3 regions of the Exiguobacterium sp. SH0S2 genome follow, and region 1 is predicted to be linked to each of the others. Evidence: predicted binding sites of a transcription regulator. Region 1 holds the regulator's gene; each other region holds the start of a gene.
What was found. The regulator Rex, encoded in region 1, represses fermentation and respiration genes when NADH is low (regulators of the CRP and FNR family bind a similar motif). The targets are predictions, from matches to a motif close to TTGTGAAATATTTCACAA.

Region 1 (10,714 bases):
AATAAGCACAAGCGCGCCAAATCGGCGCGCTTTTTTTTATACACATATGGTAAAATTTACATATCAAATTCGAGATGGGAGTCTACTTTATGCAACGTGCTCTTCGAAAATCCGCGACCGACCGTTCTCTCGCCGGTGTCTGCGGCGGCATCGCCGAGTACTTCGGCATGTCCTCGCTCGGCGTCCGGTTACTCTTTCTTATCATGCCCGGAAACATCCTCGTCTACATCATCCTCGCCAACTCGATGCAGGACGCGCCACGTTACCTATAAAAAAAAGATTCGAAAGCGGCTGCTTTCGAATCTTTTGCGTTATGCGTTGACTTTGTCTTTCATCGCCGCGAGCGCTCCACTGTTGATGAAGTGCCACGGCTTGTTGTAGTGCGGCTGGAAGAAGAAGTCGACGTAGGCGAGCTCTTCGACCGTCATCTCGTTTTGGATCGCGAGCGACAACGTGTTGACCGCTTGCGTCATATCCGCTTTCGAGAGCACTTGTCCCCCGACGACACGATGTGTGCCGACTTCATAGACGAGTTTGAACTGGACCGGCTCCGACGTCGGCATGAACTCAGGACGGTACGCGTCCTCGATCACGACGCTCTCGACGTCGAGGCCGAACAATCCGGCCGCTTCTTCCGTGAGGCCTGACGAGGCGATGTTCCAGTCATAGAGACGGAGTCCCGACGTCCCTTGTGTCCCTTGGTAACGGACACGTGGTGTGACGAGGTTCTCGGCGACGAGCGTACCCATGCGGACGGCGTTCGTCGCGAGCGGGATGTAAGCATGTGTGCGCGCCGGGTTGTAGTAGACGGCACAGCTGTCACCGGCTGCGAAGACGTCCGGGTTGCTCGTGCGCATATATTCGTCGACGATGATGGCGCCGTTGCCGAGCATGTCGACTTGTCCTGCGAGCAGTCCCGTGTTCGGGCGGAAACCGACACATAGAATGACGAGGTCGGCTTCGAACTCACCTTTGTCGGTGACGACGTGCGTGACGTTTCCGTCTGTGCCGCGGAACGCTTCGACCGTTTGGCTGAGCTCAAGGTCGATACCGCGTGACGTCATGTCGGCTTCAAGTTGGTCCGTGAACGACTTGTCGAGGTACTTGTTCAAGATGCGGTCAGCACTGTCGATGAACGTGACGTGCTTGCCGTACACTTCGAACGCCTCGACGAGCTCGACGCCGATATAGCCGGCACCGATGACGGCGATATTTGTCGCACCCTTAGCCCGCTCGATGATGCGCTGAGCGTGACCATAGTTTTTGCAAAGTTCGATCCCAGTCATCTCGATGCCAGGTAGCGTCGGGACGATCGGCCAAGATCCTGTCGTCACGATCAAACGGTCGAACGTGTCATATACGTCTGCACCCGTCTCGAGGTTTTTGGCGTGGACCGTCTTCGCTTCCGCATCGATGTTCAACACGTCATGCTTCATGCGCATCGTCGCGCCGAGTTCTTCGAGCTCGGTCGGTGATGAGTAGAACAATTCTTCAGCGCGTTTGACGACGCCGCCGACGTGGAGGGCGATCCCACACGAGAGGAAGCTGACGTTGTCGTTCCGCTCATACACGGTGATGTCGAGATTGTCGTGCTTGGCGAGTAAGCCTTTGACTGCTGCTGTTCCTGCGTGTGTACATCCGATGACTGCGATTTTCATATGGTAGTCTCTCCTTTGAGTTGTAGGCAAGTTAGTGTTTGTGACAAATATCACATTCGCTTTCTGAACTTAGTGTACTATTTCACAAGAAGGTTTGACAATCCCTTTGCTCAGTTTTTCACGTAATTATGTCTAAAGTTTGAACGACGGTTATGACGACAAAAAAACCGCTCCGCGACCGGAACGGTTTTGATCATGAATTGGACGTGCGTCTCGCTTTCACCCAGTGATAGATGACGACACCGATATAGGTGACGAGCCCGATCACGTACAAACTGAAACCGATCAAACTCCAGCCCATCCCGTCCCAGCCCCGGACGAAGACGAGCCCGACCATGAACAGGACATAGCCCATCACCACGAGCGTCAACGGAAAGACGAGTCTCCGCCTGTATAGTAACTTCAAAAAAGATAGCACGACGAGTAAGAGCACCGTCGTCAACATCCCTGTGACGATGAGCGCGTCCCCGTAATATTCCCAAGCCATCGCTTCTCCCCCTGACGTGTGTTTGATTGGTTTCTATCTTAACATGTGACAAGAGTACTTCCTTGTTGCAGAAAAAGCGTTTACGACCAATATCACTTAGAACATGTGGTTTCAGTACGACATTTTGCGACCAAAAAGCACCGTTATGCCAACCGTGGTACTTGCCAACCGACAAGGAAAAACAGTCCGATCAACACGATGGCCAAGCCCCTTTTCAAGACACTTCCAGTTTAATGTACTCGCATAAAAAAACACCACGTCTCATGACGTAGTGTTCATTTCTCATTCATTTGCTTCATCAAATCCATCTGTTCTTTCACCATCGCCTCTTTCTCACGTCGGAGCACACCGCGGTACGTCACACGCGAGATCGATAAGCTGATCTCATATAAGAAGAAGAGCGGCAGCGACACCATGAGGTGCGACGTCAAATCCGGCGGCGTGATGAATGCCGCGATTACGAACAAGGCGAAGTAGGCGTACTTCCGAATTTTTGAGAGGAAGTACGGCGTCACGACACCGATGCGCGTCAAGAACATCGTCACGACCGGAAGTTGGAACAACAGTCCAAACGGGATCGTCAGTTGCAACAGGAACGTGAAATAGTTCGTCGCCCCGATGATTTGCGTCAGACCGAGGTCTTGCCCGAGGTCCGTCGAGATATCGAGGACGAGCGGGAACAACCAATAGTAGGCGAATGCGAGACCGATGAGGAACAAGATAAAGATGACCGGGATATAGGCGAGCGTCCATTTTCGTTCATTCGGATGCAGACCAGGTGCGACGAACGCCCACAGTTGATACAGTAGAAATGGACCCGATGCGACGAGCCCGATGACGAGCGCCAAGTTCAAGTAAATCATGAGCGGGTCCGCGACCCCAAAGGCGTTCAGCTCGAGCCCTCGTTCGACGAGGTCCGCCTGCAGATAGGCGAGCACGTATTTGACACTCGGCAAAGCGATCAGAAAGAAGGCAAAGACGACAAATGCCGACAGCATCAGTCGTCTCCGCAGCTCTGTCAAGTGATCGGACAGTGCCCGTTCTTGATCAGGTTGATGGCTCATGGCTTACTGCTCTTTCTTCTCAATTTCTTTCTTGTCGGTCTCATCGTGCTCTTTCATCATACCGTTCGTGGCATTTTTGAACTCACGGAGCGTCTGCCCCGCTGCCCGGCCGAACTCTGGCAATTTCTTCGGCCCGAAGAGGATGAGCGCGATGATGGCGATGACGAAAATACTGACGCCACCTGGGATACCGACGACGAGTGATGATTGTAGAAATTCCATTATTGATGGACCCCCTCAGCGGATGGATAGTGTTGCATAAAGTAAATGAGCGACTGGAGTTCGATCGACAAGTCGATATGATGGACGCGGACCGTGTCCGGTACAGTCAATCGCGCCGGCGTGAAGTTCAAGATCCCTCGAACGCCATAGCGGACCAAATCATCGGCGACCGGTTGCGCGTAGGCAGACGGGACCGTGAGGATGGCGACATCGATTTTGTTTTGCTTCATAATCTGTTCCATCTCATCGACGTGATGAATCGGGACACCTGACATCGTCGTGCCGACTTTTGTCTCGTCTGCGTCGAACCCGACGACGATATGTGTGTTATTGTTTTTAAGGAAGTTATAGTTGACGAACGCTGTCCCGAGATGACCGACCCCGACCAAGGCGACGTTCGTGATCTCGTCTTGATTCAGCGTCTTACGGAAAAATTCTAACAGATACTGTACGTTATAGCCATATCCCTTTTTACCGAGCGCACCGAAGTATGAGAAGTCACGGCGAATCGTTGCCGAATCGACCTTGACCGCCTCGCTCAGTTCAGCAGAAGAGACACGCTGTTTCCCTGACGAATGTAGGCTTTGGATAAACCGATAGTATAGTGGCAACCGTTTGGCTGTCGCTTGCGGAATCTTTGGTTCGTTTTGACTCAACGGAAAGAGCCTCCTTTTTACGACGCGTTTCAAACGAATCTGATTTCATACACCTTGATTGTAAACGAATTCACATAAGCACTCAATGAATATACCTGAAAAGGGGAAGAAATAAAGTATACTAAACAGAGAGAAAGGGGTTTTTTCACTTGATCCTACTGCAAGTCAACAACTTATCCAAATCGTTCGGCGTCGAGCCGATTTTAGAGAATGTCAAACTAGAAATCCAAGAAGGCGAACGCGTCGCCCTCGTCGGCCGCAACGGCGCCGGCAAGTCGACGCTGTTAAAAGTCATCGCCGGCGAGTACAACTATGACTCGGGCGACATCATGAAGCCAAAAGACGTGACGATCGGCTATCTCGCCCAAGACTCAGGATTAGAATCGAACGAGACGATGTGGAACGAGATGCTCACCGTCTTCACCGACTTGATCGAACAAGAGAAGACGCTCCGCCAGATGGAGCAAGACATGGGCTCGGAGCGGATCTTGAACGACCCGGCCGCCTACGAGCGTCTGCTTGCGGCGTATGACGAGGAGCAACACACGTTCAAAGACCGCGGCGGCTATCAGTATGAAGCGACAATCCGCTCGATCTTGCACGGGATGCGGTTTTACCCGGACGACTTCGAACGTCGGATCGATACGCTCTCAGGGGGACAGCGGACACGTCTTGCCTTAGCGAAGATGCTCCTGCAAAGCCCGGACCTGCTCATCTTGGATGAGCCGACGAACCATTTGGACATCGAGACGCTCAGCTGGCTCGAGAAATATTTGAGCGGCTATAAAGGTGCCGTCCTCATCGTCTCCCATGACCGTTACTTCCTCGACCGCGTCGTCTCGGTCGTCTACGAGCTGTCACGCAACCGCAGCCGCCGCTTCGTCGGGAACTATACGAAATTCCTCGAGCAGAAGGCCGCGCTTTACGAGCAAGAGAAGAAACAGTTCGAGTCGCAACAAGAAGAGATCGCCAAGATGCAAGACTTCATCCAACGGAACATCGCCCGGGCGACGACGACGAAACGCGCCCAAAGCGTCCGCAAGCGGCTCGAGAAGATCGACCGCATGGACGTGCCGGACGGTGACGAACGAAGCGCGGTGTTGTCGTTCTCGATCAAACGCCAAAGCGGGAACGATGTGTTGAGCGGCAGCGACCTCGCCATCGGCTACGAAGAACCGATCGCACAACACTTGCGTTTCCAACTGCAACGCGGCGAGTCGGTCGCCCTCGTCGGCCCGAACGGAGTCGGCAAATCGACGCTCCTCAAAGTGTTGACGAAACAACAACCACCGCTCACCGGTGACATCCGCTACGGTACCGGCGTCGAAATCGGCTACTACGACCAGGAACAACAGAACTTGTCGGACGCGAACCGCGTCATCGACGAGATTTGGAACGACTGGCCGCTCATGCGCGAGCAAGAAGTCCGCAGTCTGCTCGGCCAGTTCTTGTTCAGCGGGGACGACGTCATGAAACGCGTCCAAGAACTATCCGGCGGCGAACGGGCCCGGCTGACGCTCGCCAAGCTCAAGCTCGAGCAACCGAACTTGCTCGTCTTGGATGAGCCGACGAACCACTTGGACCTCGACTCGAAGATGATCCTCGAGAACGCGCTCGTCGACTATCCCGGGACGATCTTGTTCGTCTCCCACGACCGTTACTTCATCGACCGGCTCGCGACGCGTGTCTTAGAGATCACGCCGAACGGCATCGATGAGTACCTCGGCGACTACTCGTATTACGTCGAGAAGAAAGAAGAGCTCGAGGACCTTGCCCGGCTCGCCCGCGAGGAGACGAAACAAGTCGTCGTCAAGAAGCAGCGCGCCGACAAGGAACAGCAGCGCGAAGAACGCCGGTTGAAACAGCGGGTCGAAGAGATCGAGCTGACAATCGAGCGCCACGAAGCTCGGCTTGAAGAAATCGAGCAGCTGTTATGCGAACCGGACGTGTTCAACGACTTCGCCCGCGCCCAAGAGCTGTCGACCGAGTCCGACGCGACGAAAGAGTCGATCACGGAACTGTTCACAGAATGGGAGGAACTCCATTCATGATGCGTTCCCGTGCCATGCGGATCGATTGGATGCATGCGTTCCTGACCGGGTTCGTCTACATCGTGCCGAGTGGGACCGAGTATATCTCGGAACTCATCCGCGGCGAGGCGACGAACGTCCCGATCATTTTATTTTACTTCCTGCCGATTGTCGTCGGGTTTATCATCCAAACATGGTCCGGTATCATCATCAGCCTCTTCAGCGGCTTGCTTATGAGCACGTTGTTCATCCGGCTTGTCATTTGGCCGATCGATGTCACGGTGCATAGCTTTTATGCGCCTGGCTCGGTCTGGGGCCACTTTTATCGAGAGACGCTGTTCATGTGGGTGCTCGCGTTTATCGTCTACGTCGTGAGCCGGGTGAATATGTGGTATCGAAATAATTATCGACAACCGAAAAACTGACGAAAGAGCGCCAATCCGCGTATAGCGGAAGGCGCTCTTTTATTATGATCGAGTATGCTGTTTGAACGTAAAACCCATCGTTAAAAAGATGTAGGGGAATGCCAACAAAATTAAATGGAAATATCCTATACTACCAAAGATGACTTCATCTTGTGCCGGATCAGACATCTCGTCTAAGTAAATGCCTAGGCTGTAGCTATACCAAATCACGTAAGCATAAAAGAATGCTGAAATACCGTAAATAATCTTTCCAATAAGATTTGTTTTACTCGTAGTCACCCCTACTAAAAGAAGGATTGGATAGAGGATTAGCAACGCGATTACAATGAAAAATAACGAATCTGGTTCAAAGTATTGAATGTTCATAGTTTACCTCGCCTTTAATAGTCTGGATTACAAAGTGCTTTATACGTATCCAACAATGAAACATCCGGTCGATTCGTATCTAGATTCCAAGATGATTTCCAAATCGTAGTCGGGTTAACTGCATGACAGATAAATTGATCTTTGAGCTTCGGGCGGTTTGCCGTACTTGTCGCTTGATACGAAGCGTCTGCTACAACTTCAGACCACATCTGTTTTCCGATGGCAGTTGACCCAAAAACGCCTAATAATGCGCCACCCAAAGTATAGCTAGCTGTAATATACGTTCGTGCACATGTCCGTGGATATACAGAAAAAGTATTAGAGTCCGTATACTTCGACGCTGTATTATCGATTGTATCCGAGCAGAACAATGGATCAGCGACTAAAGGATAATCCGTTCCTTCATAATCAATATGTTGGATCAACTGTTGGTCTTTAATCTCATAATATGTTTCGACTTCGTTTCCATTACTGTCTTTCGCCCAAGGGGAGCCAATGAAGACCTCTACCTCACCTTTTTCATTCACAATTTTGTACTCTCCATCTTCGTGAATAATTCGACTACCTTCAGTAATGTCTAAATCTAAGACATATTCTTTTGGCGACTCAGTTGATTCAATGTTGTAGAGGATTTGGACACCTCCTACTAAAGCCACATTTTCAATAGAATACTGTTCTTCTTTGTTTCTGAAAATCACTTTCCCTTCTTCTGTTTTATCGAATTCTAAATTTGAGTCTTCATGTATAATACTAAACTCATCACTTTCTTTCGTCATCGTAACTGATGGATTAGTGAAAAATACTTCAATTTCATTAAGCTGATCCGTATCGTTTACTAAACGATCCTCTTCAATCGAATCTACTTCTGCGTCTGGACGCAATTTCGATTCGCTCCCCCCTGTAGATGCGTAAGCTGGATGTGCTGTCCCCAGTATTGTAAATAAAGCCAAACTACTCATACATGCTTTCATTATAAAACCTTTACTCAACGTTGTGTCCCCCTACTATATAAGCTTTATATTTTGGGAAAAGACAAATATCGGCAGTTCAATCATCTGTTTTCTCTATTCTGCCCATGTCTTTCCCACCACTCTAATAGTATTCAAGATTGCTAATCAATTTTCTAGATGTCTTTTTTATCAAAACAAAAAGGACAATAGTACAACAATTTTCTTAGGTCATGAAAAATATACTAGGCTTATGGCCCTCAAAGTAACCATTTCCCATTTTTGTGATTATAATTTCATCCAGAGTCCACTATTAAAAAGATCACCATAAAGTGACGAGCCCGGTTCATCCGACTGTCAGATAGACTATGTAAACGAACAACAGAAAGTAGGTGAAATCAATGGAGTAGACTAAAAATATCCGCTTGATGGATTATGAATTGCGTCCCATCCATGCGCACATATTATTGGCCGGCTGACTATCGATACTCACTTGGCGCATTTTCTATAAAGTCTACCGTAGTTGCAGTTCTTTTCTCGTCGTCACGTTCTTCATCGAAGACAAATGAAAAAGGCTCACAGAGACGGACAATATCCGTTTCTGTGAGCCTTTTTTAGAAGTAGCGCAACGGTTGGAACCCGCGCGTGTGGAAGTCGAGCTTGATGCCGTCTTCCGTGATAAAGAACACGTACTCGTTCGTATCGACGTCGCGGACGAACACTTTATAAAACGTCAGCGTCTCTTCGCGGTTCGTCACATAACGGGCCTCATGGGCCGAGATGACTTGCGCGAACAGTTGTTGTTCGTCGAACTCTTTGACGAGCGCATCGAACTTGGCCGCTTCTTCCTCTGTCGCCTCACGGCCCGGGAAGAGCTCGTAATAGGCGTCGCTCGCTTTCGGCTGCACGCCGAGGTTACGGTCGACGACGATGACGCTCTTGATGTCTTGGTCTTCTAGATTCTTATAACCATACAGTGTCTCGATGAGTGTGTTCTCACCGGTCACACGGGTGATGCCTTCGAGCGTATCAGCGCCCGTCAGCGAACGGACCCGCGTCTCTTCTGGGACGATTTCTTCTACATAAGCGATATTATAAGCGCGGATGATCTCACGTACTTGCAAAAACGTCGCAACGACGAGCAATACGATGAGCCCTCCAATGATGATACGTTTCGTCATCTCTCTGTTCCCCCTAGACTGTCATGCTCTCTTCTAAGGATAACCCAGGAACCGCATTCATCGCCAGTGTATCGCGCTTGCCGCGCACATACGCGTGATGCGCCGCCACACCGATCATGCCGGCGTTGTCCCCGCACAGATTGAGCGGCGGGATGACGAGACGGATGCCTTCCCGTTCCGTCGCTTCCTTGAGGGCGGCCCGGAGCCCACGGTTCGCCGCGACCCCACCGGCAACGAGCAGTTGCTTCGCGCCTTTTTCTTTCACGGCCCGGATCGCTTTCTCCACTAGCACCTCGACGACGCTCGCTTGGAAGCTCGCCGCCAAGTTTTCTGGTACGACCGTCTCACCGCGTTGTTCGGCGTTATGGACGGCGTTGATGACGGACGACTTGAGTCCGCTGAAGCTGAAGTCAAAACTGCCGGCCTCGAGCCGGACGCGTGGGAACTTATACGTGTCTTCCCCGCTAGCTGCCAACTGGTCGATGGCCGGGCCACCTGGATATGGGAGACTGAGCGTGCGGGCGACTTTGTCGTACGCCTCACCAGCCGCATCGTCACGTGTCTCACCGATGACTTCGAACACACCGTGCTCTGGCATGTAGACGAGCTCGGTGTGGCCACCTGAGACGACGAGACAGACGAGCGGGAACTGCATCTCTTCGACGAGTTCATTCGCATAGATGTGTCCGGCGATGTGATGGACACCGATGAGCGGTTTACTGTGGGCGAACGCGAGCGCTTTGGCCGCACTGATCCCGACGAGAAGGGCACCGACGAGTCCTGGTCCTTGCGTGACCGCGACCGCGTCGACGTCATCCATCGTCACACCGGCTTCGCTAAGTGCGTCATCGATGACGTACGTGATCCGCTCGACGTGGTGACGCGAGGCGACCTCAGGTACGACGCCGCCGAACCGTTTATGACTTTCAATCTGCGACGAGACGACGTTCGATAAGAGCGTCTTGCCGTCACGAATGAGGGCGACCGACGTCTCATCACAGCTCGACTCGATCGCGAGAATGAGCGATGTGTTCATAGTGATTCACTTCCTAACTTCGCCCAGTAAATATAGGCGTCTTCATTATTGTCTTGATAGTATCGTTTCCGGCGACCAGCGTTCTCGAAGCCGAACTGTTCATATAATTTTTGGGCGCCGATGTTTGACACGCGCACCTCGAGCGTGAGCGCTTCGAGTGACTTCGAACGGGCGAACTCGACGAGCTGCGTGAGGAGCATATTGCCGACACCTTGACCCCGGTATTCCGGTAAGACAGCGATGTTCGTGATATGCCCTTCGTCGACGATTTGCCAGACGCCAACGAACCCGATGACGCGGCGTTCATGGACTGCGACGAAATAAATCGCCTGCTCGTTCTTGAGCATCTCGTTCATGAACGCTTCTTTCGTCCACGGGATGGCGAATGACGCCTCTTCAACTTTCGTGACTTCTTCGACATCGAGCCAGTTCATCCGACGGATTTTGATATCAGCCATTGTTTTGTCCCTCGAGCCATTTTGCCTCGGCCTCAGCGAGACGAAGGTATTCCGGTTCGAACGCGTGCACGTCCGCCGTCTCTTCACCTAAAGCGACGAGATCACCGGCCCGGCCATAACTGTGGGCGGCCGGCGCTTCTGTATAGTCATATGCCGCAAGCACGTCACGGAACGGCTCGACGTC
Region 2 (10,714 bases), on a different contig from region 1:
GGTGACTGACCAACAAGTAATTGAAAAAGCGAAAGAATTAGCCGACCTTTTGGCAAAGACTCCAGAAGTGGCCCGCTTCAAAGAAGCGGAAACGAAAGTGAACGAAAGTGAACGCGTCCAAACGTTGATCAAACGGATCAAATATTTACAAAAAGAAGCGGTCAACTGCAAACATTACGGCAAGACCGAAGCGCTTGCCAAAGTCGAACTAAAAATCGACAAGGCGATGGACGAACTCGATTCGATTCCGGTCGTCCAGGCGTTCCAAGAGACACAAGTCGAAGTGAACGACCTCCTTCAATACGTGACGGTGACGCTCGCCAACTCGGTGACGGACCGAATCATCGAAGCGACGGAAGGCGACGTACTCGCAGGTAAAACAGGAAGCGGCATGGCAGCGGAGAAATCACGCGGCGGTTGCGGATACTAAAAAACAACAGCTGGCCTTTGGTCAGCTGTTCTACTTTATAGAGGTGAGACGAAATGGAAGCGATACATCAGACACCGATGATGAAGCAATATTTTTCAATCAAGGCGGATTATCCTGACGCCTTTGTATTTTACCGGCTCGGTGACTTTTACGAGCTCTTTTTTGAAGACGCCCAAATCGTGGCGAAAGAACTCGAATTGACGCTCACCGCGAAAAACGGCAAAAACGCCGAGCATCCGATCCCGATGTGTGGAGTCCCGCATCACTCGGCAGCCGTCTACATCGAGCAGTTGATCGAAAAAGGATTCAACGTCGCGATCTGCGAGCAGATGGAAGATCCGAAAGCGACAAAAGGCCTTGTGAAGCGGGAAGTCATCCAAGTCATCACGCCAGGTACTTACATGGCCGCGCTCGGAGACAAAGACAACCGTTATTTGGTCGCAGTCGCCAAAGTTGGTGAAACCTACGGGGTCGCCCGTGGTGACGTGACAACAGGTGAATCTTGGCTGACGACGTTGCCGACGAAAGAAGCGGTCCTCCGTGAAGTCGAAGGATTGATCCCGAGTGAGATATTAGTCGATGACGATCAGCTCGCGGACATGTTGCAGCCGCTCGGGATCCCGCTGTCGATTCAAGTCGAACGCCGGTCGAGCGAACTGTCCGCATCGGCGAAAGACGACGCCCAAGTGAGCGCGTTTGATTTGCTGTACGCCTATTTGACACGGACGCAAAAGCGGGCGCTCGACCACTTGCAGCCGGCGATCGCCTATGAGGTCGAGGCCCACATGCAGCTCGACCCGAATACGGCACGCAATTTAGAACTGTTCCGCTCGGCCCGGTCCGGAGAACGGAAAGGCTCACTCTTATCACTGCTCGACGAGACGACGACCGCCATGGGTGGACGTCTTTTAAAGCGTTGGCTCGAACAACCGCTCTATACAGAGCAAGCGATCCATGAGCGTCAAGACGCGGTCGAGAACTTACTTGACGATTTCATGCTGCGCGACCAACTCCGGGACGAATTGAAACACGTCTATGATATCGAGCGGCTCGTCGCGAAAGTCGGCTACGGGACGGCGAACGCGCGCGATCTCGTACAATTGCGCGACACACTAGCACGCATCCCGGCTTTGAGCGTGATGCTCGAAGCGGTCGCATCAAGCCGGTTGCATCATATCCATGAAGACTTGGACACGTTCGAAGACTTGGCGGCGCTTCTTGAAGCGGCGCTCGTCGAATCTCCACCGATCTCGACGAAAGAAGGCGGAATGATTCGTAAAGGCTATTCTGAAGAGCTCGATCAGTTGCTTGAAGCGAAAGCGAACGGGAAGTCGTGGATCGCGAACCTGGAGCAACAAGAGCGGATCGCGACCGGGATCAAGTCATTAAAGATCGGCTACAACCGTGTCTTCGGGTATTATCTCGAAGTGACGAAAGCGAACGCCCGTTTACTCGAAGAAGGTCGGTACGAGCGGAAACAGACGCTGACGAACGCCGAACGCTACGTCACGCCCGAGCTGAAAGAAAAAGAAGCGCTCATCCTCGGTGCGGAAGAGAAGAGCTGCACGCTCGAGTATGACTTGTTCGTCACACTGCGCGACCGAGTCAAACTCGAGACGAAACGGTTGCAACAGCTCGCACGGTCGCTCAGTGAACTTGACGTCCTGCTCGCTTTGGCGATCGTCGCCGAAAAGCGGGACTACGTGCGTCCGACAGCGTCCGCAAACGTTCAAATCGATCGCGGCCGGCACCCGGTCATCGAGACGGTTCTGCCACGCGGTGACTATGTCGCCAACGACTTGACGCTTGACGACTCGCGTCAGATGCTGTTGATCACCGGACCGAACATGTCCGGTAAATCGACGTACATGCGCCAGTTCGCGTTGATCGCGATCATGCACCAAATCGGATCGTTCGTCCCGGCCGAGGCGGCCGAACTGCCGCTGTTTGACCGCATCTTCACTCGCATCGGGGCAGCGGACGACCTCGTGAGCGGTCAGTCCACGTTTATGGTCGAAATGACCGAGACGCGCCAGGCCGTGACCGAGGCGACGGCGAACAGCCTGATTTTGCTTGATGAGATCGGGCGCGGGACGTCGACGTATGATGGGATGGCGCTCGCGCAAGCGATCGTCGAATATATCGCCTCCTCAATCGGCGCGAAGACGCTGTTCTCGACGCATTATCATGAGCTGACCGTCCTCGAAACGACGATCCCGACGCTCGAGAACGTCCACGTCCGCGCCATCGAACGCGACGGACGCGTCGTCTTCTTGCATGAAGTTCATCCAGGCAAGGCCGACAAGTCTTACGGCATCCACGTCGCGGAACTGGCCGACTTGCCGCAATCGCTCATCGAACGAGCCCGGACGATCTTAACAGAGCTCGAACAAGAGAAAGAGCGGGGCGCTGCCCCGACTGACCCGATAACGAAGAAGTCGAGCGATGAAACCGCTCAGCTCTCTTTGTTCGAGACAAAAGATGAGTTAAAACAACAATTGCTCGAGCTCGATCTTTTAGCGATGAACCCGATCGAGGCGATGCAGGCGCTCTATGCGCTCCAACAGTCTGCGAAGAAAGGGTGAGTCGATGGGAATCATTCAAGAGTTGTCAGAACAGTTAGCCAACCGGATTGCGGCTGGGGAAGTTGTCGAACGACCGGCATCGGTCGTGAAAGAACTCGTCGAAAACGCGATTGATGCCGGCGCGACGAAAGTGGAAGTCGAGCTAGAAGAGGCCGGGATCCGGCTCATCAAAGTGCGGGATAACGGCCACGGCTTTTATGAGGATGACGCGGCCCGTGCTTTTTTAAGACATGCGACGAGCAAGATACGAGACGAACATGATTTGTTCCGGATCCGGACGCTCGGATTCCGGGGCGAGGCTCTCGCCTCGATCGCATCGGTCAGTCACGTCACGTTAAAGTCGCGCCGGGCTGATGAGGCCGGCTTTGAGATGACGCTACATGGCGGCGTCGTGATCGAGCAAACACCGACTGCTGCGAACGTCGGGACAGAGATCACGGTCAGTCAATTGTTCTATAATACGCCAGCCCGTTTGAAATACTTGAAAACGTCTGCGACCGAGCTCGCGAGCATCACCGACACGTTGAACCGGATCGCCTTGTCACACCCAGAAGTTCGATTGACGGCTTTCCATGAAGACAAGGAGCTGCTCCGAACGAACGGGAACGGGGACATCAAGCAAGTTATGCTCGCGATCTACGGTCGGCAAGTCGCCGCCCAAATCGTGACGGCGTCGAGCAAGACGAATGACTACAGCTTGAGTGCTCACCTCGTGCGGCCCGAAGTGACGCGTTCAAATAAACAGTATGTGACTTTGATCTTGAACGGGCGGAGCATCAAAAATTTCGCGCTCACACAAAGCGTGCTCGAAGGCTATCATACGCTTCTGCCGATCGGTCGTTACCCGATCGCTGTGCTCGAAGTGAACATGGACCCGATGCTGATTGATGTCAACGTCCATCCGACGAAGCGGGAAGTGCGGCTGTCAAAAGAGAAGGAACTCTGTCAACTGATCCGGGAGACGGTTCAGCTGACACTTCGGGAGCAACGGTTGATCCCGTCGGTCAAACCAAGACAGCCGTCCGTTCCGACAGAGCAATCGAAGCTTGATTTCACCGTCGAACGCTCAGACACAACAGTTGAGCCGAGCGCATGGAACTATCCGATTCCACGCGATCCGGTGACATCTCCGAGTCGCTGGTCGCCGACACCACTCGTTCAAGAGACACCGGTCGAAACAGTGCTGTCAGAAGAACCGGGGGTTGAAAAGGCGGAACGCCGGCTGCCGGCGCTCGACGTCATCGGCCAACTCCATGCGAGTTACATCGTCTGCGGCGCGGACGATGGCATGTACATCATCGACCAACACGCCGCCCAAGAACGCATCAAGTACGAGCTGTTTTATGACCAACTCGGCCAGCCTGAAAAAGAGTATCAGTTGTTGCTGTTGCCGCTCACGCTCGAGTTCACCCAACAAGAGACGCTTGCGATCGAAGAAGTCGTCCCGCTTCTTAAAGAAGCGGGCCTCGATTTAGAGGCGTTCGGAGGCAATACGTTTCTCGTCCGGGAAATCCCGACATGGTACCCGCAGCACGATCTCGAAGGGACAGTCCGTGATTTGATCGAGATGGCGATTCGGGACCGATCAATCGATATCGCTAAATATCGCGAAGAGGCGTCGATCCTGATGGCGTGCAAACGATCGATCAAAGCGAACCATCCGTTAAACCTCGAGATGATGCGACAGTTGATCCGCGACCTTGGCGAGACGACGTCTCCGTATACGTGTCCACACGGACGTCCGATTTTAGTGAAGTGGAGTACGTATGAACTCGAGAAGTTGTTCAAACGTGTCATGTGACAAACGTTGTAATCTTAATTTAACCGACTGTAACGTTTATGGATGCTTAGCTATGGGAACAATATACACATGTCGTCAAACACATCGAGGTTGAGAGGTGGAGTTCACACTGCCTCACCCTCAAGATGTAGACATGATTCATAAACCAGTAGGGGGAAATGATTATGACAGACACGCTTAAAGTAACGACACGAGAATTACGACCACGTTCGGTTCGAACAAACTTACGTAAAGAAGGAAAAGTACTTGGTGTCGTTTACGGCTACAAAGTCGAAAGCACACCAGTCGCGTTTGAAGAAATGGCATTGCGCAAGATTCTCCGTGAACACGGAGACAACGCCTTGATCGAACTCAACATCGACGGCAAGAAAGTAAACACACTCGTTCACGGGACGGAAGTTGACCCGTTCACGAACACATACAAGCACGTCGAGTTCATGGCAGTCAAAATGGATGAGGCAACTGAAGTTGAAGCAGACGTCACACTCGTCGGCGACGCGAAAGGTGTCAAAGAAGGCGGCTTCTTGTCGCAAGCACTCTATAAAGTCACTGTTTCGGCAACACCTGCTAACATCCCAGAGCGGATCGAGCTCGACGTTAGCAAGCTAGAGATCGGTGACTCACTCACAGTTGCTGATATTCCAGAGAATAAAGATTACGAAATCTTATCTGAAGGCGATCTTCAAATCGCATCAGTGAACGAGCCGGTAGCAGTCGAAGAAGAGGAAACTGAAGGTGAAGAAGCTTCAGCTCCAGAAAAATCGACTAAAGCATCGACTGATGAGACGACAGAGTCTTCTGAGAAAGAATAATTGGTTTCATGCGGCCCTTTACGAAGGGTCGCTTTTTTTAGTCACAAATCCGACAAATGTAACCGATTACGATGTGAAAAGTATGTCAACAGTTCGAATGGGCAGTTGCAAAAATGTCGCTCCGGGCTTATATTGTTAATGATTTCACATGTTTGTTCTTATTATATGGTTCATTTAAACAGAAAGAAGGGTTTGTGACATGGCATCAATGGAAATCCATGCACTCGAATCATTACGGAAGAAAGCACAGGCTTCCTCAGCGATGATTCACTATCGGCCGATGGAATATTTTTTACGGGCAATGCTCGCGGGGATTTTTATCGGGTTCGCATCAATCTTCACATTAAAAGTCGTCAACGGCATGTATCTTGTAGATTCACCATTTACGACGCTCATCGGGGGATTCTCGTTCGGGATCGCGCTCGTCATGATCATCTACGGAGGCGCTGAACTATTTACCGGGAATACGATGTATTTTACGACTTCAACGATGCGTGGCTATACGACGCTGAGTGATACGATGCTCGTCTGGTTGCTTTGCTTCGTCGGGAACGCGCTCGGCGGCATTCTTTTCGCCTTGTTGCTCGCGCCGACTGGAGTCATTCAAGAGCTCGGCATGAACAACTGGTTATTTGCCGTCGTCGAGAGCAAGATGCATCATACGACAGTCGAAATCTTTTTTAGAGCCATCTTCTGTAACTGGATGGTCTGTCTCGCCATCTTCTTGCCGAAACAGATGAAAAATGAATTTGCCCAAATCTTCTCGATGATCTTCCTAGTAGCCGTCTTCTTTGCTTCAGGGTTTGATCACGTCATCGCCAACTTCGTCTTGTTCGCACTCACACTCGTTGTTCCGCATCCAGAAGCAATCAGCTTTGCTGGAGCCATCCACAACTTGATTCCGGCTACGTTCGGAAACATTATCGGAGGCGCGTTATTCATGGGAGCGATCTATACATGGTTGAACGCTAAAGGATTGCGTGAAGCACAAGAGTCAGAGCAAGAAGAAGTCGAACTGAAAATCGTCAAGCCAGCCAAAGAAGTATGACATACATCACGAAACGCACAGTCGAGCCCACATCAGGGATTCGGCTGTTTTTTTACGTTCGGGATCGGTTGCAACTGTCACAATATCGACGTGCCTCAAATCGATAAAACGTGACATAATCTATATATAGAATTTTTATCGGTTATCAGCCGTTAAATAATCAATATATAGCGAGGTGATGCGGAGTGAACATGCTCCAGCTTTATAACGATGTCTGTGTGCTACCAGATCAAGATTTGATCCAAGAGAACGCCAACGTCGACGGGAAGTCGCCACTCGGCAAACTAGCGCGCATATCTTCAGAAGTGTCAAAACAATTATCGACCACGTACCTATTGTCGGAACGGTCACGTCTAGCGATCCGTGATAACTACTTGTATGTGCATGACGCCGATTACTATGTGACCGGATCGACGACGTGTTGTCAAATCCCGCTCGGAGAGTTACTCGCGAACGGGTTCCACACCGGACACGGGACGATTCGTCCCCCGCAGGACATTCGTTCGGCGCTGGCGCTCGCCTCGATCATTCTTCAAGCGAATCAGAACATGCAGCACGGGGGACAGGCGTTCCCGATGTTTGACGTCGATCTCGCTCCTTACGTCGAGAAGACGTATGAACGTCAACTCGAGCGGTTGAACGGACTACCGATTGAGCTGACGGTGGAGCAACAACAGCAGATTGCTGAAGCAGAAACCGTATCGGCGACGTACCAGGCGTGCGAGGCGTTTATCCATAACGCCAACTCGATGCATTCGCGCGGCGGCGGTCAAGTTCCGTTCGTGTCGATCAACTACGGCACCGACACGAGTCGGTGGGGACGGGTGTTTATCCGCGAGTTATTAAAAGCGACAGAGCGAGGATTAGGCAACGGGGAGACGCCGATTTTCCCGATTCAAATCTTCAAAGTAAAGGAAGGCGTCAATTTCAATGACGGGGACCCGAACGTCGATTTGTTCCGCCACGCATGCCGCGTGACGGGCAAGCGGTTGTTCCCGAACTTCTCGTTCGTCGATGCGCCGTTCAACCTTCAGTACTATGACGGGACACATGCTTCGGAAGTTGCCTATATGGGCTGCCGGACGCGGGTGATGGGAAACCGTCATGGGGCAGAGACGTCGATCGGAAGAGGTAATTTATCGTTCTCGACGTTGAATTTAGTGAAGATGGCACTCGTGTCATCCGATATCGAGTCGTTTTATAAGACGTTGGATGGATTCGTTGACATCGCCATCGAGCAATTGCTCGAGCGCTTCGACTATCAATGCAAGCGACATGCGGACGAATTCCGCTTTCTTTATGCGCAGCACGTCTGGCGGGGGAGTGAGACGCTTTTGCCTGAATCGGAATTACGAGACGTGTTAAAACAAGGGACGTTGTCGCTCGGCTTCATCGGTCTCGCCGAAGCGCTACGCGTCCTCGTTGGCGGGACGCACGTTGAATCAAGAGAAGCAGAACGTCTCGGGCTTGATATCGTGACCCATCTCGCGGAACGGATGAGGCAGGCGGGAGACGATCATGATTTAAACTTTTCGCTACTGGCGACGCCGGCCGAAGGATTGTCCGGGAAGTTCGTGTTAAACGATCAACACGAATTCGGGATGATCGCCGGTGTGACCGATCGCGCGTTTTATACGAATTCGTTCCACGTCCCAGTTTATCAACACGTCTCAATCCGGGACAAGGTTCGAATCGAGGCACCATACCACGCCTTATGTGACGCCGGACATATTACGTACGTCGAGGTCGACGGTTCGCTCGCCCATAACCCGGAAGCGGTTGAATCGATCGTGCGGCTCATGCGGGCGCATGACGTCGGCTATGGCTCGATCAATCATCCGGTCGATCGTTGCGGGAGTTGCGGTCTAGAAGGAATCATCGACGAGTCGTGCCCGACGTGCGGGGAACGAGATCAGATCGAGCGGATCCGTCGTATCACCGGTTATTTGGTCGGGACGATGGATCGATGGAACTCGGCGAAACGAGAAGAAGAACGAGCGAGGGTGAAACATCATGCGCGTCCTATCCGTACTTGAAGAATCGGTCGTCGATGGTCCGGGCATTCGAACCGTGATTTTTACAGCAGGCTGTCCGCATCGTTGCCCGGGCTGTCACAACCCTGAATCGTGGAATCCGCGAGGCGGTCGTGACATCTCGGTCGAAGAGTTGTTGGACCGTGTCGAGACGGCCGCATGGGAAGGCGTGACCATATCGGGCGGTGAGCCGTTCCTGCAACCGGCTGAGCTGTCGGAGGTCGTGCGCGGTTGCAAGACACTCGGGAAGAACGTCTGGATCTATACTGGCTACACGTTCGAAGCGCTACAACAGCTAGAAAATGAGGACATCGACATCGTCCTTGACCACGCCGACGTGCTCGTCGACGGGCGTTTCGAGCAGCCGCTCATGGACCGCTCGCTCCGTTTCCGGGGGTCGAGCAACCAGCGGATCATTTTTCTGAACAAAGCGTGATCGGGGCGACAACGCCCCGATTTTTTGTATACTAACAAAAAAGGGGGAAATCATTATGAAATGGTGTAGCTATGAAATCGAAGGGGAGACAAGAGTCGGGGTGGTCGAAGCGGACCAAGTATATGATGTCAGTGATCAACTACATACGAACTCATTGTTAGAAGTAATTGCTCGCGAATTTAAACCGGATATCGATCTAGACGTCGCAAGCGTACGAGCGCTCGAAGACGTCAAACTTCAAGCGCCATACCGGCCGCTGAAAAATGTCATCTGCATCGGGAAAAACTACGAGGAGCACGTGAAAGAGATGGATACGGCGGGAGCCGGTAAGCTCGTCATCTTCACGAAAGCACCGACCTCGGTCGTCGGTCCTGATGCCATCGTCGAGCGTCATGCAGCGCTTACCGACCAACTTGACTATGAGGGCGAGCTCGCCGTCATCATCGGAAAGTCAGGACGCGACATTCAAGACGTCGAGGACCACATTTTTGGGTATACCATCATTAACGATATTACGGCACGAGACGTGCAAAAGCAGCACGTCCAGTTTTTCCGCGGCAAGTCGTTCGACACGTTCTGTCCGTTCGGACCATTTATCGTCACGCCGGAAGAACTCGAATTTCCACTGTCAATCCGCACAGACGTGAACGGGGAAAACCGTCAGCTCGGATCGACAGATGACATGATCCGACCGATCGATGAACTGATTCGGACGCTCTCAGCAGGGATGACGCTCGAAGCGGGTGACATCATCGCGACCGGGACGCCAGCCGGGGTCGGACATGGGATGAAGCCACCGGTCTACCTCCAGTCCGGAGACCGGGTCGAAGTGACGATTTCCGGGCTCGGCACGTTACGGAACGACATCGTCTGACGAAATTGACGCAAATTGTGAAGAATCTTGTAATCGTTCCGTCAATTCCATGAAACGGTGCCGGCTTCTATTATACTCAGGGTAGAAGTTAGAGGAAACATCATTGAGGAGATGACATGTTATGGAACGAAATGATCGGCCAAATGAACAAAATCGACATGAAGATTGGTTAGATACAGAGCTAGGTTCGTCAAAGCGGGCGCCTGAGCCTCCGCAAGCAGAACAAGTCGCTCGGCCCTCTTTCATGAGCCGGATGTTCCCAGGGTTCATCGGCGGCGTCGCCGGGGCGTTGTTGACCGGTGCGATTGCGTTACCGTTTATCGATCAAGCACCTGACGTCACGTCGAATACGAATGTGACGTCAGACGGGACACCTGTCCAAACCTCATCGAACATCAAAGACACATCGGTCACCAATGCGGTCGCGGTGGCACAACCGGCAGTCGTGACCGTGAACAACTTCGCGGCGAGCGGATTCTCGAACGAAGCGGTCGAAGCGGGTGTCGGATCAGGGGTCATCTATAAAAAAGAAAATGGCTCGGCTTACATCGTCACGAACCATCACGTCGTCAATGGCGCCGACCGTCTGACCGTCACGTTCAACGACGGTTCAACTGCTGATGCGAAGCTCATGGGAAGCGATGCGACGTACGATTTGGCCGTGCTCGAAGTCGACGCGGACAACGTATCGTCTG
Region 3 (10,714 bases), on a different contig from region 1:
TTTTTATTCTCTTTCGTGAACCATTTCGGGAAGACACCGTCTTTACCGGCGACAAATGGGATTTCCGCCGCAAGCAACGTCCATCCAAGCCAAGCACCGAGTACCGAGATGACGAGGCCCCCGTTGATCAGCATCGCGCCCCACGGTCCGACAGCCGATTCGAGCAAGTACGCCATCGCCGGTTGCGAAGCGTTCGCCACGCTCTCAGGGTTCAGCAATCCGAGTGACATGATCGAGATGAGCAAGTAAATGACGAGCGTACCGAGTAAGCCGATGACGGTCGCTTTCCCGACGTCCGAGCGCTTACGGGCCCGGCCCGACAAGACGACCGCCCCTTCGACACCGATGAATACCCAAAGCGTGACGAGCATCGTCGACACGACTTGGTCTCTCACACTGCCCCACGAGAAGCCGCCTTGGCCCCAAAAGTCGAACGTGAAGTTATCGATATTGAAGAAGAACAAGGTGATGGTGATAAAGGCAAAAATCGGAACGAGTTTCGCGATTGTCGTGATGATGTTGATCATCGATGCTTCGTGGATGCCTCGTAAAATCAACGAGTGTACGAGCCACAACATGATGGAGGCGCCGATAATCGAGGCGATGTTTTGACCACCTTCAAAGATCGGGAAGAAGTAACCGACCGAACTGAACAATAGTGTGGCGTAGGCAACGTTACCGAGCCAAGCGGATAACCAATAGCCCCACGCCGAGTTGAAGCCGACGAACTGGCCAAATCCGGCGCGAGCGTAACTGTATACCCCGCCGTCTAGATCAGGGCGACGCATCGTCAAGTTCTGAAAACTGAGACCGAGCGTGATAATCCCGATACCGGTGATGACCCACCCGATCAAAATAGCTCCGGCGTTCGCGCCTTGGGCCAAATCGGCCGCCAAGTTGAAGGCGCCCCCTCCAATCATCGAACCGACGACGAGGGCTGTCAGTGCACCAAGACCTAACCGTTGATCTTTTTTGCCAGGACTTGCACCAGCCGAACCACTTGAGTCATGATCTAATTTGGTAGACATATAACTCATCCCTTCCGTTTAGTACGAATGAGGAGGACATGCCTCCTCGTTCGTCAGCGTTCGAGCCATTCAAACGTATCGGTGAGTGTCGCCGCCATGACGGCTTTGATCGTGTGCATCCGATTTTCCGCCTGATCGAACACGTATGAATGGCGGCTGCGGAACACCTCGTCGGTCACTTCCATCTCTTTCAGTCCATATTGTTCATGAATCGCTCGCCCGACCTCGGTCTCTAAATCGTGGAACGCCGGCAGACAATGCAGAAACATGACGTCTTTATTTCCGGTCTTCTCGACCATGTCCATATTCACTTGGTACGGATGAAGGAGCTTGATCCGTTCTTCATATTCAGCTTCTTCGCCCATCGATACCCACACATCGGTATAGATGACGTCCGCATCAGCGACAGCTTCGTCGATGCTCTCCGTCAAGGTGATGCGTGCTCCTGTTTCAGCCGCGACCGAACGCGCGTAATCGACGACCTCGTCAGACGGCCAGAGCGATTTCGGCGCACAGATTCGCATGTCCATGCCGACTTTGGCACCACCGATCAACAGCGTGTTGCCCATATTGTTGCGTCCATCTCCAACGTAGACGAAACGAATGCCAGCCAAATCACCTTTTTGTTCTTTGACGGTCAAGAAGTCGGCCAAAATTTGCGTCGGATGATACAAGTCCGTCAAACCGTTCCAAACCGGGACCCCGCCATCCCGTGCAAGACCTTCCACCGTTTCGTGAGCGAAGCCACGGAATTGGATGCCGTCGAACATGCGTCCAAGCACGATCGCCGTATCACGGACCGATTCTTTTTTTCCGAACTGGATATCCGATTTCCCGAGGTATTCAGGATGCATGCCGAGGTCGATTGCCGCAACTGTGAACGCACAGCGCGTCCGTGTCGACGGTTTTTCAAACAAGAGCGCCACGTTCTTGCCTTCACAAATCCGGTGGGGAATCCCTTGTTTCTTTTGACGTTTGAACGCTGCTGATAAGTCGATCAAGTAGTTCAGTTCGTCCCGCGAAAACTCGTTAAGCGATAAAAAATGACGACCTTTCAAATCAAAGTTGAACGTTGTGGACATGTGTGTCTCCTCCTCGTTAAATATCTTCACGGATAATTGGACAACTCATACAACGTGGGCCTCCACGGCCTCGTGATAACTCACTCGACATGATTTCGATGACTTCGACCCCTTCTGAACGGAGCAGCTCGTTCGAAACGTAGTTCCGGTCATACGTAACGACGACACCTGGGGCGATTGCGAGCGTGTTCGACCCATCGTTCCATTGCTCGCGCGCCGCAGCGATCGGGTCGCCCCCACCACATGGGATCAACACGATTTCCTCTAGGCCGAGAGCCGATTTCAACACTTTCAACAAATCAGTGTGTTGCGTGATGTGCAGCTCACCTTCCGCGTTCAACGTCAGCTCGAAGATGTTCATCTTGCCGCCCGGTCCTTGGATGAACGGATGGATCGTGAACTTATCGTGGTCGACCATCGTGAAGACGGTATCAAGGTGCATGAACGCACGCGACTTCGGAATCTCGATGGCGATGACTTTCTTGAACGTGCCCCCGTTCGCGAGCAAGTTGAGGGCAACGCGCTCGATTCCTTGGGCGGTCGTCCGTTCCGATATCCCGATGGCGACGACTTCTTTTGATAGGACGAGTTCGTCCCCGCCTTCCATCGCGAACCGATAGTCACGATCCGACCAGATCGGGATATCATGCTTCGCAAAGCGTGGATGGTATCTCATAATATATTGCGTGAACAGTGATTCGCGGCGACGCGCCGGTTCTTTCATGCGATTGATCGACAAGCCGTTCCCAATCGCCGCGGCCGGGTCGCGCGTGAAGTACAGGTTCGGCATCGGGTCGAGAAAGAACGGATACGTGTCCTCGATCATCTCGTGCAGATGACGGCGCTTTTCGCGCTTGATCTCGGTTTTACGGATACCGGCCATGACCGTCTCGATCAACTGTTCGTTATCATAAGCGAGTAAATACTCTTTGAGCGTCTCGTATGAACCGTTAATATTCGATTTTGATTCCGAAAGAATGTCGGCGACGAATCGTTCACGTACGCCAGGCAGCGATAGTGTCTCTGCCATCAAGTTTTCTAAATAGAGCACCTCGACGCCCCGGTTTTGTAGCACGCTCGCAAAGTAGTCGTGCTCTTTTTGAATGACCGGCAAATGTGGAATGTCGTCGAACAAGAGTCGTTCCAAATACTCCGGCGTCAAATTTTCAAGTTCGCGTCCTGGACGCTTCAATAGTACAGTCCTTAGTTCACCAATTTCTGAATACACGTGAATCGGATGTTTCAGCGTTGTATCCCGTGCGGTCAATTGATCCGTCATCGATATCATCTCGCTTCCTCCTAGTGATTCGGGTGTGTTTCTACCCTTACATTATCAACTTACCCGATTCCGAGGCGGGTAATTCCGACGTTCTGATTGTGGTCGATTCCACAAAAAAATGGATACAATATAAGTCAAACTGAATGAACAAACGGTTGTGAATCAATGAACAAGGAGAGAGCAACGGTTGGGATGGATACACGATGTATGAACTGTGAATAAAATCCATTATTTTTTCTTTTCAAATTAAGGTACGATAACGACAGGATACGAAAAATGACTTTAGAAAAGGAAGTGAGTCGATGGCCATCGAACGTACAGAACGCGCGCGTCATGAAGCCCAAGTGACAGCGCTCATCCAAAAAGGGGATCCGGTCGATTTCCGCGACGTGTTTTTAACACTTCACCCGGGTGAACAGGCCGACATCTTCATCGAACTTAACCAACCCGATCGAGCGTTTGTATACAGCGCTTTATCACCTGAAGAGTACACCGATTTATTTGAAAAATTAGAGCTCGATGAACAACAGCAGTTCATCCAAGAAATGCCACGCCCGTATGCGGTCAGCGTCTTAAACGATATGTTCTCGGATAATGCCGCCGACCTCATGACCGAACTTCCGGACGATTTCATGAACGAACTGTTCGAACAGATGGACGAGACCGAGGCGACCGAGGTCAAAGACTTGATGCGCTATCCAGATGATACGGCCGGTGCCATCATGACGACCGAGTTCATCGTGTTACAGGCCGACAAAACGATCGGGGCGACACTCGAAGAGTTGCGTGATCTCGGTCCTGAAGCTGAGACAATTTACTATTTATATGTAATCGATGTAGACCGACGTCTCGTCGGCGTTGTGTCGCTCCGTGATTTGATCGTTTCCCCGCTCGACCATCTCATCGCTGACATCATGGGGCGGCGGGTCGTTTCGGCCCACGTCATGGCCGATCAAGAAGACTTGGCCCGAACCGTCCAAAAGTATGACTTGCTCGCGCTCCCGGTCATCGATAGCGATGATCACCTGCTCGGCATCATCACCGTCGACGACGTCATGGACGTCATCGAACGCGAGACGACCGAAGACTTTGAAGAGCTGTCCGCGACGAAAGGCTCGTCTGACATCAACATGGGCCCGGTCGAGGCAGCGAAAAAACGTGCCCCTTGGATCATCAGCCTCATGTTCCTCGGGATGATCACCGCATCGACGATCGGTGGATTTGAAGATACGCTCGAGACGATCGTTTTGCTCGCCGTCTTCATGCCACTCGTCATGGGATCGGCCGGAAACGCCGCCACCCAGTCGCTCGTCGTCGCCGTACGTTCGATTGCGCTCGGCACGATCAATCGGAAAAATGTCGCCAAGATGATTCGCCGGGAGTTCGGAACCGGTGTCCTGCTTGGACTCGCCTGTATGGTCGTTATTTTCGGGGTCATCACGGTCCTGTACGATAGCGCCTTGATCGGCATGATCGTCGGCTTGTCGATTTTCGCCTCACTGAGCGTTGCCACGATTGTCGGTACACTCGTCCCGCTCTTGATCAACCGCCTGAAACTCGATCCGGCCGTGGCCTCGGGTCCATTCATCACGACGGTCGTGGACAATCTCGGATTGATCATCTACTTCACTGTCGCCACTTCATTGCTTCGCTTTTTCTGACACCTGACGTTTCAGGTGTCTTTTTTCGTGTGAGCTTTGTTACGGTTTGTTTACAAAAGCGATGATGGGAAATAATTATCGTGCCAGGCGGGTAATTACGAAAAGTACTTATAGATAAGAAGTAATACAAGGAGGGATAAATAGTGACGATTCAACAAGTTATATACATATTAGTGACCGGAGCCTTATTCATGGGACTCGTCGCTTACGTATCCTATCGCCTGACAAAAGGAAAAGTCGACAGCGCCGATGATTATTTCTTGGCTGGTCGCGGGCTGACCGGTCTCTTCATCGCCGGGTCACTCCTGCTCACAAACTTATCGGCCGAGCAGTTGATCGGCTTGAACGGGCAGTCGTTCGCCGGCAACATGTCGGCGATGGCATGGGAAGTGACGGCCGGGATTGCCGCCATCATCATGGCACTATTCCTACTGCCACGCTTTCTCGGCATCGGGATCACGACGATTCCTGAGTTTTTAAGTCAACGCTATGACGAGGACGTCCGGCGCTTGACCGTCCTCTTGTTCTTGTTCGGTTACATGTGCGTCACGATTCCGTCGATGCTCTATTCCGGCGGCCTCGCGGTCCTTCAGCTCTTCGACGTGCCCGAACTGCTCGGAATCAGCTTTGAACAGTCACTTTGGCTCGTCATTTGGTTCATCGGTATCATCGGCGCTATCTACGCCATTTTCGGCGGCCTCCGCGCCGTTGCGGTGTCGGATACACTCAACGGCATCGGGCTCATCATCATCGGCTTCCTCGTCCCGACGCTCGGCTTTATCGCACTCGGTGACGGCAGCGTCGTCGAAGGGATGAAGACGATCGCGACGTCGAACCCTGAAAAGTTGAACGCGATCGGGTCATCGAACGACTCGGTGCCATTCCTATCCATCTTCACCGGAATGATTTTCGCGAACTTGTTCTACTGGGCGTTGAATCAATATGTCATTCAACGGGCTCTTGGGGCTAAAAACCTCGCCGAAGGACAAAAAGGTGTCCTCTTCACCGGTTATTTGAAGTTGCTCGTTCCGATCTTTATGCTGCTTCCAGGCATCATCGCGTTTCACTTATACGGCACGAACATGGACAAGGCAGACCTCGCCTATCCGAGTTTGATCGCCGATTTGTTACCGACGTGGCTCATGGGCTTCTTCCTCGCCGTCTTGCTCGGCGCGGTGTTCAGCTCGTTCAACTCATTGCTGAACAGTATCGCCACACTGTTCGTGCTCGACATTTATAAACCGAAGTTCAAACCCGATGCCTCGGACAAAGATTTGATCCGGGTCAGCAAATGGTTCGGGACGTTCGTCGCGCTCGTCTCGTTCTTCGTCGCACCGAACTTGATGTACGCGCCGGACGGTCTTTGGGACTTGATTCGCCGTTTCACCGGTTTCTTCAACATCCCGATTCTCGTCGTCGTCTTGATTGGCATGCTCGTCAAGCGCGTGCCGCCGATCGCCGCTAAAATCGTCATCGGCTTCCACGTCATCACGTACTACTTCTTAGTCTGGGGTATGAAACAGTGGTTCGGATTTGACCTTGGCATCAACTTCATCCACATCTACGGCATCTTGTTCGTCATCGAGACGAGTATCATGTTGTTGTTCGCCAAACTGCGTCCGATGCAACAAATCAAGCCGATCCGGATCGACCTCGGTCGGGTGAAACCTTGGCGTCATGCGATCTCGACGTCAATCATCCTCGTCGCCTCGATGGTGTTCGTCTACTTCGTCTTCTCTCCGATCGGTCTCGCCTATGCGGACGGGATCGTCTCGGGCTGGTTCTGGCCAGCGACGCTGACATTGTTCGCCGCGACGAGCGGTCTCGTCTGGGTATCGTACCGGTACTGGCTCCCGAGATACGAGGTGTACTTGAACAACCTTGGAACGACCGAAACCGAGCTCGAAGAAAAAGCGAGCGGCGGGTGACCTGCCTCTTTACAAAAACACCGTTCCTGCTGAAATGAATCAGTTCGAACGGTGTTTTTTCATCTGCAAAATCGCCTCACCATAAGAATGACACCTATCATTTTTCCATTATTTAGGTTAATGTGTAATGGTATGATTTACATACTTAGAAACGGAAAGGAACAGCCAAACGTCGGAGGTCCACTCATGAATACTAATTGGTCAGATTTTGAAATCTCATCCGCTTTTTCAGGCACATGTCTCGCTGTCCGAAAGCACGACCTATTAATTGAACGACAACAAGGATATGCGAATCGTTCCGAACGACTGCCAAACCGTGACGTGACTCGGTTCGGGATCGCCTCTGGCTGTAAGTTGTTCACGGCGATCGCCATCTGTCAGCTCGTCGAACAAGGGAAGCTGGCGTTCACTTCGCTGCTCCGAGACTGTCTATCCCTTGATTTACCTAAGTTTGATACACGTGTGACAGTCGAAACGTTGCTCACTCATACGTCAGGCATCCCGGACTATTTTGATGAATCCGTCATGGACGACTTTGAAGAGTTATGGCAACAACGTCCGATGTATCAGCTAAGACGATTGAGCGACTTTTTGCCCATGTTCCAGCAACAGTCAATGAAACATGAAATCGGCGAATTCCACTATAATAACGCCGGTTACATTTTGCTCGGTCTCATTGTCGAACAAGCGAGCGGATTGACGTTCTCGGATTACATCGAACAGTTCGTCTTCACACCGGCCGGCATGACCGACTCCGGTTACTTCTCGCTTGACGCCCTGCCTGCCGATACGGCGCTCGGCTATATCAACAATCCGGACGGTTCATGGCGGACAAATCAGTACTCTATTCCCGTCAAAGGCGGTTCGGACGGAGGGGCGTTCGTGACGGTGGCCGACATGGCCAAACTATGGGACGCGTTGCTCAGGCATCGTCTTCTCGGTCAACAGATGACAACGCGGTTATTGACACCTCACGTGACCGTCAATGACCGGGGCGGACATTACGGGTATGGCGCCTGGATCCAACTCGAACCTAACGAAGAGGTATTCAAATATCACGTGATGGGCTACGATCCCGGTGTCAGCTTCCATTCCGCCTATTACCCTGCTTTAGAAGTCACTTCTGTCGTCTGTTCGAACGAGTCAGAGGGGGCGTTTGATGTGATGAAAGCGATTGAAGTGAAAGTGGGTGCGTCTTGATGATCATCCGTCTTTACGATGAACGAGATTTTGAACAGATTCAAGCGTTGAACGAAGCTGAGAGCTGGCACCAGCTCGTTCGTCAAGATGAGTTGACAAAAGAAGCATGGCGCCGCTCGAACATCGCTTTCGTCATCGAGTCTGAAACGGGACACGTGATCGCCTATCTTCGCGGTTTGACCGACACAAAAGTCAGCCTTTACGTGTGCGAGTTGCTCATCGCTGCTTCGCACCGCCGGCTTGGCCTCGGGGAACGGTTATTGACACACGTCCATGCACTCTATCCTGAGACACGACTCGAGATGCTCGCGAGCGCTTCCTCGCATACGTATTATGAACGCTTGAACTTCCGCCCCTTCTACGGTTTTCGAAAAACGATTCACGAATAGGAGAGAATTTATTTGAAACTTGCCCTTGTCACCGGTGCGTCACGCGGTCTCGGCCGTGCTGTCGCCGAAGAACTGTCGAGACGAAACTACGACGTCATCAACCTATCACGCTCGCAATCACGCGATTTAACGTTCAAACATATCGAAGTCGATTTATCCGACGTATCGAGTACACTTCGAGCCCTTGACCAAATCAATCCGTACATCGCTGACGCCACGTCGCTACTCATCATCCAAAATGCGGCGTTGATCGAACCGATTCATCGGGCCGGCCACCTCGACACGGAGCAGCTCACCGCTCACGTTCAGGCGAATCTGCTCGCCCCGATGCTGATCACGAACGCCGTCCTCGCTTACGATGTGCCCGTCTCGCTCATCCACGTGACGTCAGGTGCCGCCAAACGTCCGATCTCGGGGTGGAGCGCCTACTGCGGCACGAAAGCTGGACTCGACCACTTTAGTGAGACCGTCGCGCTCGAACTAGAAGGAACGAGACATCGCCTCGCCTTGTTCAACCCGGGCGTGATGGACACATCCATGCAACAGACGATCCGCGCGTCTTCACGAGAAGCGTTTCAAGATGTCGAACAGTTTCAAGCTTACGAGACGGAAGGAAAACTCCGCTCGCCTGAGACGGTCGGCCGCGTCCTCGTCGAGCAGTTGATCGACAAGCCGTTTGTCAATGGAAAAACGTATACCATCCACGACCTCATCTAATTTTCAACCAGGTATAAAAATAGACCAACCCTGTCTCGTTTGACCGGCTACACTAGAGTCAAATCAAATGAGAAAGGGTGGCGTGATGTATGAAGACTATAGCGGGAGGATTGCTGTTTTTCGGGATATTCAGCCTCGTGCTATCGTTCACGATGATTGGAGATATCGCGATCGTCGGAGCGTTGGTGAGCGGTGTGTCCCTGCTGTGTAGCGTCGGACTCTGGTTCGGTGCCACGGAAGTGATGCGTATGCGTATGGACATGAGCGAAGTCAAAAAAACGTCTTTCCCTTCTGAATAAGGGAAAGACGTTTTGGATTCAGTTTTGGTTATCGGTCTCATCTTCAAAGTCATCATCGGCAAACTCTTCAAAATCGTACTCTTCGAAGTCTGCCTCATCGATAAAGATGTCACGATCATTGACGACGTGAATCGGGCCATTGGCCACATCGATTCGAATCGTCCATGCCCATGGAATGCGCAGTCGGCTATATACGCCCGTCCAGAATTCCATCGATTCTTGCTCGTATCGTTCGAACTCTGTCAGTAACTCTTTAAACGTTACTCCTGACAACTGGAAGTTTGATTCTTGGATTCGCTCGAGCGCGTTATGTGTCGCTTCAAGCTCCGCCGCGCGGACCATCTCTTCGGCAGTCGCCATTTCGAGAATAGTTCCATCTGGTGGCAGAATGTCGTATACGTTGAACAATTCGCCTTCTTCTACTTCTACTTCTTCATCAAACTCATAGTCGTCGTGCCGCATGCTTCATTCCTCCTCACTCTAATTGAATCTACTACATTGTACCATTCCACACCTCGTTATAACGAAACATTCGCGTATATATTTTCCAGAGTGGGTAATGATACAAAGGGAACAGATTTGCCATACAGAAAGGGGCCAATTTACAATGAACGACTCATTTCAAGCACTCGTGCTCGACAAGCGTGACGACCGACTCCATTCCGAGGTGACTGAGGTCGAGCTCGACTCACTACCTAAAGAAGAGGACGGCAACGTCCTCGTCGAGGTCCATTATTCGGCACTCAACTACAAAGACGCCCTTGGATTGACCGGATCGGGCAAAATCGTCAGCCATTATCCGTTCATCCCAGGCTGCGAATTTGTCGGGAAAGTCACCGAATCTGATCATCTTGATTTCAAGCCTGGGGACGAAGTCATCGCGACCGGCTTTGGCATTGGTGAGCGTCATTTCGGTGGCTTCAGCCAGTTTGCACAAGTTCCAGGAAATTGGCTCGTGAAATTACCGAAAGGCATGAACATGCGAGATGCCATCACGATCGGGACACCCGGACTGACCGCCATGTTCGCGATTGAGGCACTCGAACACGAAGGCGTTCATCCCGGTCAAGAAGTGCTCGTCACGGGAGCATCCGGAGGAGTTGGAAGTTTCTCGATTGCCTTGCTCCATAA

Region 2: a site for Rex is predicted at 5,761-5,778, ahead of EVJ21_RS01575 (formate/nitrite transporter family protein). Genes of this name have one in related genera too.
Region 3: a site for Rex is predicted at 3,545-3,562, ahead of arcA (arginine deiminase). Genes of this name have one in related genera too.

What each region holds. Positions count from the first base shown of each region.
Region 1 is NZ_SJVB01000006.1:4,624-15,337, reverse strand. It holds gene EVJ21_RS13420 (ABC transporter substrate-binding protein) at 1-5, shown strand, start outside; gene EVJ21_RS13415 (PspC domain-containing protein) at 90-272, shown strand; gene EVJ21_RS13410 (FAD-dependent oxidoreductase) at 312-1,658, opposite strand; gene EVJ21_RS13405 (YesK family protein) at 1,852-2,145, opposite strand; gene tatC (twin-arginine translocase subunit TatC) at 2,421-3,209, opposite strand; gene EVJ21_RS13395 (twin-arginine translocase TatA/TatE family subunit) at 3,213-3,431, opposite strand; gene EVJ21_RS13390 (redox-sensing transcriptional repressor Rex) at 3,431-4,087, opposite strand; gene EVJ21_RS13385 (ABC-F family ATP-binding cassette domain-containing protein) at 4,237-6,138, shown strand; gene EVJ21_RS13380 (hypothetical protein) at 6,135-6,542, shown strand; gene EVJ21_RS13375 (DUF2599 domain-containing protein) at 6,923-7,897, opposite strand; gene EVJ21_RS13370 (hypothetical protein) at 8,470-9,036, opposite strand; gene tsaD (tRNA (adenosine(37)-N6)-threonylcarbamoyltransferase complex transferase subunit TsaD) at 9,050-10,072, opposite strand; gene rimI (ribosomal protein S18-alanine N-acetyltransferase) at 10,069-10,530, opposite strand; gene tsaB (tRNA (adenosine(37)-N6)-threonylcarbamoyltransferase complex dimerization subunit type 1 TsaB) at 10,523-10,714, opposite strand, start outside.
Region 2 is NZ_SJVB01000001.1:301,575-312,288, reverse strand. It holds gene EVJ21_RS01595 (YlbF/YmcA family competence regulator) at 1-430, shown strand, start outside; gene mutS (DNA mismatch repair protein MutS) at 484-3,015, shown strand; gene mutL (DNA mismatch repair endonuclease MutL) at 3,020-4,816, shown strand; gene EVJ21_RS01580 (50S ribosomal protein L25/general stress protein Ctc) at 4,981-5,628, shown strand; gene EVJ21_RS01575 (formate/nitrite transporter family protein) at 5,837-6,676, shown strand; gene EVJ21_RS01570 (anaerobic ribonucleoside triphosphate reductase) at 6,868-8,712, shown strand; gene nrdG (anaerobic ribonucleoside-triphosphate reductase activating protein) at 8,690-9,145, shown strand; gene EVJ21_RS01560 (fumarylacetoacetate hydrolase family protein) at 9,201-10,019, shown strand; gene EVJ21_RS01555 (S1C family serine protease) at 10,141-10,714, shown strand, end outside.
Region 3 is NZ_SJVB01000002.1:648,126-658,839, forward strand. It holds gene arcD (arginine-ornithine antiporter) at 1-1,028, opposite strand, end outside; gene argF (ornithine carbamoyltransferase) at 1,082-2,110, opposite strand; gene arcA (arginine deiminase) at 2,127-3,356, opposite strand; gene mgtE (magnesium transporter) at 3,692-5,050, shown strand; gene EVJ21_RS07995 (solute:sodium symporter family transporter) at 5,194-6,978, shown strand; gene EVJ21_RS08000 (serine hydrolase domain-containing protein) at 7,165-8,178, shown strand; gene EVJ21_RS08005 (GNAT family N-acetyltransferase) at 8,178-8,567, shown strand; gene EVJ21_RS08010 (SDR family NAD(P)-dependent oxidoreductase) at 8,580-9,284, shown strand; gene EVJ21_RS08015 (hypothetical protein) at 9,374-9,583, shown strand; gene EVJ21_RS08020 (hypothetical protein) at 9,602-10,045, opposite strand; gene EVJ21_RS08025 (MDR family oxidoreductase) at 10,191-10,714, shown strand, end outside.